Rhodopirellula bahusiensis: one gene and its partner. Each later gene encodes a partner of the first gene's protein in a complex. Links are inferred from orthologs where the notes say so. Each region holds a gene or a part of one and is shown on either strand. Other genes may lie near its edges.

Evidence for each region. The genes of interacting proteins can lie anywhere in the genome.
Region 2: the proteins of CEE69_RS25630 (region 1) and smc are in contact, whole or in part, in a crystal structure (PDB 3ZGX), measured with the Bacillus subtilis proteins. The link is inferred for Rhodopirellula bahusiensis from one-to-one orthologs.

Annotation. Positions count from the first base shown.
Region 1 is NZ_NIZW01000026.1:30,853-35,164, forward strand. The notes cover bases 437-3,169. They hold CEE69_RS25630 (segregation and condensation protein A), read right to left. Parts: upstream 2,339-3,169; coding sequence 1,535-2,338; downstream 437-1,534. Other genes in these bases: hemW (radical SAM family heme chaperone HemW), read right to left, coding at 437-694; CEE69_RS25625 (MBL fold metallo-hydrolase), read right to left, coding at 696-1,535; ilvN (acetolactate synthase small subunit), read left to right, coding at 2,661-3,169. In the rest of the region: more of hemW, read right to left, coding at 1-436; more of ilvN, read left to right, coding at 3,170-3,200; ilvC (ketol-acid reductoisomerase), read left to right, coding at 3,262-4,266; CEE69_RS25645 (DUF4254 domain-containing protein), read left to right, coding at 4,271-4,312. UniProt on the Bacillus subtilis protein: Participates in chromosomal partition during cell division. May act via the formation of a condensin-like complex containing Smc and ScpB that pull DNA away from mid-cell into both cell halves.
Region 2 is NZ_NIZW01000042.1:23,144-28,805, forward strand. What follows is about bases 1,100-5,182. They hold smc (chromosome segregation protein SMC), read right to left. Parts: upstream 4,879-5,182; coding sequence 1,300-4,878; downstream 1,100-1,299. Other genes in these bases: corA (magnesium/cobalt transporter CorA), read right to left, coding at 1,100-1,280; CEE69_RS30035 (DUF456 domain-containing protein), read right to left, coding at 5,014-5,182. Outside these bases: more of corA, read right to left, coding at 156-1,099; more of CEE69_RS30035, read right to left, coding at 5,183-5,662. UniProt on the Bacillus subtilis protein: Required for chromosome condensation and partitioning.

The DNA.
Region 1 (4,312 bases):
CGGCTTCGTACATTTGCAACTCGAGCGTCTCATCCGTTTCCGCCAAATCACCGCGTGAACGCCGTGACCAGAAGGAGGTGCCTTTTTCGAATGTCAGGGCATAGGTGGAGACATGCGAGATCGAGGAGGCTGCGGCGATCGACAAATCATTTTGCCAAGTCGCGAGAGTTTCGTTCGGGGCACCAAAGATCAGATCGATCGAGACATTGCCGACTCGTTGGTGAGCGGCTTCGATCGCATCGAGTGCGATGGATTCGTCATGGCCGCGTTCGAGGCATCGCAATTTTTCGGCGTTGAACGACTGAACGCCGAGGCTGATCCGATTGACGCCGATGGCTTGCAAAGCATCCAAGCACTCGGGCGAGATGTCTTCGGGGTTGGCTTCCGCGGTGATCTCAGCATCTTCGGCTATTGGGAACGCCTCCGCGATCGCTCGATGCAGTCGTTGCAGATGTGTGGCTGACAATCGCGTTGGCGTGCCACCGCCCAAGAAGATTGTTTGCAGCGGCAACTCTCGCGAGGAGTTGTCGATGCCTTTGAGTTCTCGCTCGACGGCATCAATGTATTGATCTTGTAGCTCGTCGCGACCGGCGATCACGCTGAAGTTGCAGTAACCGCAACGATGACGACAGAACGGAACGTGCACATACAGCGACTGTGGTTGCGGCCAGCCGCCGGGAGGAATGCACGTCATGTTAGATCCAAAGTTTCAACCGGTCGTCCAGCATGCCGGGCAATGCTTTTTTGACAAAGCGTCGGATTTGGACGTCGGTGTAACGCGTGCTGGCGTGAGACCCGATGATCAATTCGTTCTTGAAGTTGTCCGCTCGTTCGCGATAGTCATCCACGTGCATGTGACCATGCTTATGGATTTTCGATCGGCGATGTTCGGGCGCAGCAAACGTGAGTTCACTGATCAGAATCTTGGACTCATAGAACTCGGGATTGTTGTCCAATCCCTTGGGTGATGTGTCGCCGGTGTAAGCGAACACGGGCACGCGTTGCTCGGTCGTGATTTCGGTGCCGGCCATCTTCAGGTCGCGAATTTTTTCGCCGGGCAGGTCCAGGTACTCGGGTTTGAGTTTGTGTCGACGTTGGTAGACGATGAACCCGAGTGCATCGATCGTGTGATGCACGTTCATGGATTTCACAACGTACTCACGACCGATCTTGGTTTCGTCGCCATCCAGCAATCCGATCAACTCACACGGCATCGCGCCACGATCGAGGCTGCGGAAGGTTTGCAACATCTTCCACGCCATGTCGACCGCTGAATCGGGCAGGTAGATGATCGGCGGATCCATCTTCATCATTCGGCGGCGGGACACGTACGCGGGAAGGGCAGCGATGTGATCCAGGTGCGCGTGCGAGATGAACATGGTCGGCGTGCCCATGAAGTCCCAGGGCTGGACCCCGACATCGAAGAGCAGCTTGAGTTCGTTGACTCGCCAGCAGGTTTGCACCGCGGCGCGCGAGTAGCCCTCGATCGTCAGTCCGTTGTGGACATGCGAGAGAAGCGGAATGTTATCGACCATCAACGCATCCGGATCGGCATGTTGCTGTTGTCGATCGAGTCGGTGCCGTAGTTGTCGACTTCGTTGACGTTCAAATTGTCTGAGTAACGTTCGGTCCTCACGACTTCGATTTCACCTTGGTCGTTTTGGTCGACCGCTGCGCCGTGGTGCCGGGTCAATTCCAGCATGGCGAGGAACCAACCGATGTAGGCCGATTTGTGTTGCCCGGCGGGCACCAAGTCGACCAGCGGAACGCGGGGCTGAGCCGCCAGTTCTATGTGGATCTTTTGCATGTATACGTGGATGGGGGTGTCGTCGTAGATGACTTCGGTGGCCGGCGGCCCAGCGGATTCACGCATGATCCGTCCGAAGGCGCTGACCAAGTCCCAGATTTCAAGCTCGACGATCGGTTGGTCGGCTGGATCGTTGCGACGGGTCGGGAGGTCGTCGGCGACGCGTTCAAATCGGGTTTGCCAGCGAGCGGACATTTCGTCCAGCACCGCCGCCGCATCGCGAATTTCTTTGTACTGTAGCAGTCGTTCGACCAGCGATTCGTGGGTGTCCTCGACGGCTTCTTCTGCGGATTCATCCTCGATTTTGGGCAGGACCGCCTGGCTTTTCATTTCCACCAAGGTGGCGGCCAGTTCCAGGAAATCGCCCACTTCGCCCAAATCGAGCTCCTGAAGCACGTCCAGGTGAGCGACATATTGGTCGACCACTTTGGCGAGCGACATCTCCGTCAGCGACAATTCCTGGCGGCGAACCAAGTACAGCAGCAGATCGATTGGGCCTCGATAGACCGGCAAATCGATGCGAAAGCTCATGCGGCGGGTCGCTCAGGATCAGAAAGGGCTGAAAGTGGGTGAAAGAGGGACAAAAACGGGAGCAGCAGGTTCGAAAGACGAGCTGTTTCCTGCGGATTCGTGTTCCGCGGCGAAGTGACAGCGAACTTTCGAAGGCTGGAACCGCTCTGTCACGGCTGATCAAGCAGCGAGTTTGCAGCGTTTGGCCCGAAGCCCTTGGCAGCGTCAACCTCCAAAATTATCATGCGTCGCTCTTGATCGCGACCCTTCCCTTGTATTTGTCGCGTCTTCGACGCGATTGGCGATCTTTTTTGCTCTCACATGGCGACTCACAGGCACATCCATGGCCAGTCCCAACCAACGTCATTTGCTCTCGGCGCTCGTCCAAAACGTGCCCGGAGTGCTTGCACACATTTCCGGAATGCTCGCTTCCCGCGGCTACAACATTGATTCGTTGGCTGTCGGTGAAACCGAAGACGCATCTCTATCGCGAATGACGTTTGTCGTTGTCGGCGACGACCAAGTCCTCGACCAAGTCCGCAAACAACTCGAGAAAATCGTCACGGTCGTGCGTGTGCTGGATATCAGCTCCAACGATTACGTCGAACGCGACCTCCTGTTGGTCAAAGTCACGGCTCCCGCAGGTGGCGTCCGCAGCGAAATTCGCGAATTGGTCGATATCTTCCGCGGTCAAATCGTCGATGTCGGCGAAGGGGAAGTGATGATCGAAATCAGCGGCCGAGCCAACAAGGTCCAGGCATTCATCGAACGAATCGATCGCTATGGCATCGTCGAACTGGTCCGCACGGGCCGCATCGCGATGGTTCGCAGTGGTTCGCAAGTCACCTCGAGCGAGCCCGCTGCCGAAACCGTCCAAGCCTAACACCGATTCGATACCGATCCCTTCCAAATCATCTTTCCCCACACACCCTGAGTGACTTTTGATGGCAGCCACCATTTACTACGAAAACGACGCCGACCTGTCCCACCTGAAAGGCAAGAAGGTCGCGATCTTGGGTTACGGTTCGCAAGGACACGCCCAAGCTCAAAACCTGCGTGATAGCGGTTGCGAGGTCATCATCGGCCAACGTCCCGGCAGTGCAAACTACGACTTGGCCGTCTCGCACGGGTTCGAACCCATGTCGATCGCGGAAGCCACCAAGGCAGCCGATGTCATCAACGTGCTGCTTCCCGATGAAGTTCAAGGCGACATCTATCGCGATTCGATTCGTGACAACCTGTCCGAAGGCAACGTGTTGATGTGCTCGCACGGTTTCAACATTCACTTCGGTCAAATCGATCCTCCCAAGGGCATCGACACTCTGCTGGTCGCTCCCAAGGGCCCCGGCCACTTGGTCCGCAGCGAGTACGAAAAGGGCGGCGGCGTTCCTGCGTTGATCGCACTGGGCGAAGGTGCTTCGGAAACCACCAAGCAAATCGGTTTGGCATACGCCAAGGGCATCGGCGGAACTCGCGGTGGTGTCATCGAAACCACTTTCGCGGAAGAAACCGAAACCGACTTGTTCGGCGAACAAGTTGTCTTGTGCGGCGGTGTCAGCGAATTGGTCAAAGCTGGTTTCGACACGTTGGTCGAAGCTGGTTATCAGCCTGAAATGGCTTACTTCGAGTGCATGCACGAACTGAAGTTGATCGTCGATTTGTTGTACGAAGGTGGCTTGAGCTACATGCGATACAGCATTAGCAACACCGCTGAGTACGGCGATTACGTCACCGGCCCACGCATCATCACCGATGAAACCAAAGCCGAAATGAAAAAGGTTCTCGAAGAGATCCAACAAGGCGAGTTCGCTCGCAAGTGGATCAGCGAAAACCGTGCGGGTGCTCCTTTCTTCAAGGCAACTCGTCGTCGCGAACGTCTGCACGGTGTCGAGCAAATCGGTCTCGGCCTTCGCCGCATGATGAACTGGATCGACGAAAAAGAAGTTTGATCCGGTGAGCGGCCCCGCTGACGATTCAGGCCGCATTCCAAGGGTC
Region 2 (5,662 bases), on another replicon or contig:
GGGATAACGGGGAGACAGGTCGAGTCAGTGGGCCCAGATTCTACGCCCCGACGGACCGTCTCACCACCTAACGTCCAAACGTTCCGGAGACGCGAATTCCGTACTATTTCGCGTGCAATCGGTGACGCCTGGGTCACTCGATCAACCCGACTTCGCTAGCTCAACCAACCCTTGCGGTACAAGAAGTACAGCAGACTCAATGCCAGAACCATCATCACTGAAAGAGCGAACGGGTAGCCAAAACTCCATTCCAGTTCGGGCATGTTCAATGGCGATGCCTTCTGATCAAAGTTCATCCCATAGATCCCAGCGACGAAACTCATCGGGATGAACAGTGTCGCGATGATCGTTAACACTTTCATCACATCATTATTTTTTTGCCCGAGCAAAGCGAAATACAACTCCCGTAATTCGCCGCAGGTCTCGCGGTCGGTGTCCGCGGCTTCCATCAACTGCCCAATGTGGTCCTGGCAATCGCGAAGATACAAACGGGTGTCGTCACCGAGAATGCTTTCACCTTCCCTCAACAAAAGCCGAAGTGCGTCACGGTGTTGCTGGACCGTTTTGCGAATCGACAGAAGATCCGCACGGATGTGGTGCAGATGCATTGGCAAGTTGTCGTTGTCTTTGTCCTGCAACAACTCAGCCATTTCGGACAGATGACGCTCGTAGCGTTCGATGACCGGAAAATAGCCGTCAATGATTGCGTCGATGATCGCATAAACCAAATAGTCTGCCCCGCGGTCTCGGATGCGTCCCCTCGCCCGGGAGATTCGGTCGCGGACAGGATCGAGGCAATCGCCGACGTGTTCTTGGATTGTGATGACGGTGTTGCCGACCAGGAACATGCTGACTTGTTCGGTTCGGAAACCATCGTCGCCGACCGGCATGCGGGCGATGAAGAACAATGTCTCGCCATAGCGTTCCAGCTTGGCATGCTGATCCATTTGGACCACGTCTTCCAAAGCCAACGGGTGCAAACCGAATCGTTGCCCAAGCGAGCGAAGCACTTCCATGTCACGGATGCCGTGCAGATCGATCCAGGTCACCACATTTGGATCGGCGGTGTCAACACTTTCGATCGAGTCGACCACTTCGTTCCGGTGCGTCCGTCCGTCGTACTGGATCACGCGAATGTGACTGGGGACGGCGTCCTTTTTTTTCGTCGAAACATCGCTCGACAAATCGCCGGGGACGTTTCCAATCTTGGACCGCGAACGTGCCCAGCGAGGCCGGTGCACGCGAAGATGCAGCGGCAGTTTGCCGGGCAATGCACCCATCGCAAGCAGAAAGTCTCGTTTACGCGGCGTTGATTTGTCCGTCTTCGCTGACATCTTCAAACCGGATCGAGACTTGTTTGCTGACCCCGGACTCTTGCATCGTGACACCGTACAACGTTGTCGCCGCGGTCATCGTTTTTTTGCTGTGCGTCACAACAATGAACTTGGACTGATCCAAGAACTCCGTCAACACGGTCACGAATCGGCCGATGTTGGCTTCGTCAAACGGGGCGTCCACTTCGTCCAGCACGCAGAACGGGCTGGGGCGATACTGGAAGATCGACATCAACAACGCAACCGCCGTCAACGCTTTTTCACCACCCGACAACAACGAGTTGCTGAAACTTGGCTTTCCAGGCGGCGTGGCAACGATCTCGACACCGGCTTCCAACGGATCGTCGGACTCTTCCAATATCAAATCGGCGTGACCACCGCCAAACGATTTTCGATACAGCTTTTGGAAGTTGATTCGGATGGCTTCGAGCGTGTCCAAGAACAACCGCCGCGAATCCGCGTTGATGCGAGCGATCACGCGCTGAAGCGAGTCTTTCGCAGCGGTCAAGTCTTGATACTGACCGTGCAGTTCGTCGTAGCGAACCTGAAGCTCGTTGAGTTCCTCCAAAGCTTCCATGTTGACCGAGCCAACATTTTGCACCTGGCCCCGAAGCTGGCTGATCTCTTGATCGACCGAAGACCGGTCTTCGATTTCGGCCAATTCTTCAGGAGGCTCGTCGTTTCGGAGGTCGATCTGGTAATCCTCGGCGATCCGATCCGCCAGCGTGGCTTGCTTAAGTTCCGCAGCATCGCGAGCCGAACTGATTGTCGCGACGGTTTCGGTCGCTTTGGCAACGGCTTTGATAGCCGCTTGCGATTCGGATTGGACGCGGCGTGTTGCTTCGCGTTCCTGGTTGGCTTCGGCTGCCAGAATCTGGAGTTTTGAATCAGCCGCTTCCATCGCGATCATCAATTCCGCCAACCGATTGTCCGCGTCCAAGATTCTCGTTTCGATCTCGGTGATCCGTTCTCGCGTTCGAGTCATCGCGTCGCGAACTTCTTGGTTGGCCGCTTCCCGCTGACTTTGATCGCGACGAGCCACATCGGCGGCGATGGTCAACGATTCGACTCGCTGTTCGCTGCGAGCCGCCTCAACCGAGATGCTCATCGCTTCGGATTGCACCTCGCGAAGCTGCTCCGAAGCCACCGTCAATTGTTGATCGACTTCGCTTCGCTGAGTTTCCAGCGTCTCAATTTCTTGCTTGCCATCCTGGATCGAACGGGCCAGCTCACCGTCTTGCTGCTCAGCCGTCGCGAGCAACTCAGTGTGCGACGCCGAAGATCGTTTCAGTTCGTCGACGGTTGCCTGACGAGCGGACAAACGCTCGGCGACGTGATGCAATTTCGCTTCGGCAGCCGCGTGTTCCGTGATCCAGTTCCGCATGGCCTGTTCATGACGACCAAGCTCCGCGGCTTCGCTATCGACGACTCCCGTCAGACGGCCAACTTCTTTTTCGGCTTCGGCAATTTGATAGCTGTAGTGCTGCATCTCGGACTTTGCCGCCGCCAGCTCACTACGACGGCTGACCAAACCGGTTTCACCACCGGGAGGCCCCACCACACTGGATCCATCGTTGTCCAGCAAGTCACCCGACGCGGTCACGAAACGCAAACCGGCCGAAGACAGCTTTCGCAATCCGATCGCGGTGGCCAACGTGTCGACCAACCAAGTGTTGCCGAGCAGGTGACGAACCAGCGGTTCCAGTTCGACCTCGCAATCAATCATTTTGTCAGCGCGACCAATCACGCCGGCCAAACCGTCCAAACGGATCTTGTCACCGGGCCGTCGGTTGGGCAGCTCATCCAGTCGGATGATCCCGACTCGCGTGCCAATCTTGATCTCACCGCGACTGATCGCATCGCTGACTGAGCCACCGCGGACGATGACGTATTGGCTGCGAGGCCCAAGTGCCGCATCGATCAGCGGAGCGACTTGCCGATCGACCACGAAACAATCCGCGACGATTCCGACCAGATCTTTTTTCAGTTGAGCGTTGCTCATCCGCAGCACTTCGCGAACGCCGCCGCTGACACCTTCTTGTTTTTGCTGAAGCTCTTCCAGCACGCGAGCCCGCTCGGTGATCCCCTGCAACCGAATCTTCAGTGATCCAATTTCTTCGCGGCGTCGCTCCAGCACTCGGCGAGTCTCGCAAACTTTCGCGTCCGCGATTTCGACTTCGCGTTGCGCTTCGGTGATTCGTTTTTCCAGCTCCGAAACATTGCGAGCGACTTGGTCGTGGTCGTGCTGAGCAGTCTTCAACCCTTCGTCGGCCGTCACCAAATTTCGTGCGATCTCCTCGAGAGCCCGCGTAGCCTCTCGCATTTGTTGAGCCACCCGCCCTCGGTTGGCTTCGTGCTCGGCAACCCGGCGCACCGCAGCCAAGTGATCACGTTGCAAATCATCACGAGTCGTTTCGATCCGATGAACGGTCGCCTGTTCCGCATCGCGTTTGGTGGCGATCGATTCTTTCTTCTGCTGGACTTCCGCCAACTCGGACTCAGCGACTTCCAACGCCGCGATTGTCTTTCGCAAATCAGCGACGGCCGATCCAGCTTCGGTTCGCATCGCTCGCAATCGCCGATAGTGACCGATCAACGTGCGCCGTTGCTCGACCAAAGTCGTCTGATCCGATTCGCGACGACCACCGATGCGAGCGATCTCGCCGGACAACTCGCTGCGGCTTTGTTCCGCTTCGCGAGCTGCTTCGGCGATCGTTTGCAATTGCATCTCGGCAGCTTGCCGTTGCTCTTCCAACGATTCACGTAGAGCGTCCGCTTCGCCGTGTTGTCGTTGAGCAGTTTCCAGTTGCGAAGTGGCTTCGTTCAGTTCAGACGACAGAGTCATCCAATCGGTCCAAGCGACGACCGTCCGAAGTTCCTTCAATCGGTCACTGGCTTGGCGATAGCGTTCTGCTTTCCCGGCTTGGCTCTTCAGCGTTTTCAATCGCGTGGCGACTTCGTCAACGATGTCACCCAAACGCGTCAGGTTCGTTTGCACGCGTTCCAGTCGCCGCTCGGCTTCCACCTTCTTGGCTTTGAAACGACTGATCCCCGCGGCTTCTTCAAAGATGGCCCGTCGATCTTTCGCGTTGGCTTGCAACATTCGATCGACTTTGCCCTGCTCGATCAAACTGTAAGCATCGATCCCAATGCCCGTTCCGCGGATCAGAGCTTTGACGTCCTTCAGACGGACGGCCTGTTGGTTGATCAGGTACTCGCCTTCGCCGCTTCGATAAACTCGCCGAGTCACGTGGACCTCGGGAGCATCCACCGGCATCTGACCACCGGTGTTGTCGAAGATGATCGTCGCCTCCGCGGCGCCCGCGGGACCGCGAGTTTGTGACCCTTTGAAGATCACATCCGACATGTCCTTCCCGCGAAGACTCTTGGCACTTTGACTGCCCAAGACCCATTTCATCGCATCGACAATGTTCGACTTCCCGGAACCGTTTGGCCCCACGACAACCGTGATGCCATCGGGGAAATCAAACCGCGTGCGATCAGCGAAGCTCTTGAAACCGGCCAGCTCGAGTGCTTTGAGCATGAATGATTGTGTTGCCGGGAGCGAAAGAAAATTTGAACGACGGACGGGTGAAACGTGGTTTCGACGGTTCAAGACTAGCCAAAATGCCGTCGAAATCCTAGTTCGATCACGTGAAACGGCTCACAATCCTGGCCATCAAAAAAGCACCCCAATCACGCAGACAACCAAAACCAACAGCCCGGCGACCATTTTGCCCACCGTTCCGGTCGTTCGCCCCCAAAACGCAGCTTGCCCAATCCGCCAGCTGTCTCGCCAAGTCTTGCCGTCGTTCCATTCCGCGTACATGGCTCCCGCCGTCGCCCCCAAACCTCCGAACAAAATCGCCGCCAATACCGGCCCGACGACGGGAATGGGCAGGCCCACGATCCCTCCGACGATGGCCCCAATGATCGAACCGACAATCGCCATCAACGTGGCTCGTCGGCTGGCTCCCGCCCGGCTGGCCCCCATCGCCCCCGCCAAAAACTCGACCAACTCGCCGACCAACCCCAGCAAAAAAGCGATCGCCAACGACACCAGCCCGAGCTGCCAGCGTCCAGTTTCGGGACCCAACCACGCGTACAGTGCCATCAGCGCGATCGCCAACCAATTTCCCGGCAGTGCGACCAGATTCAACAACCAAGCCAAGGTGCATGCGAGAATCAACGATATCCCTAGTGCAACGACTCCCACCGGCATCATCACGTCTCGAACGGTGTCGCGAGTCCACACCAAGGCGTCGCTGACGCTGGCCCAGAAACCACCGTCGGTCTCCTCCGTCGAGATGGCTTCGGCCTGAGCAAAA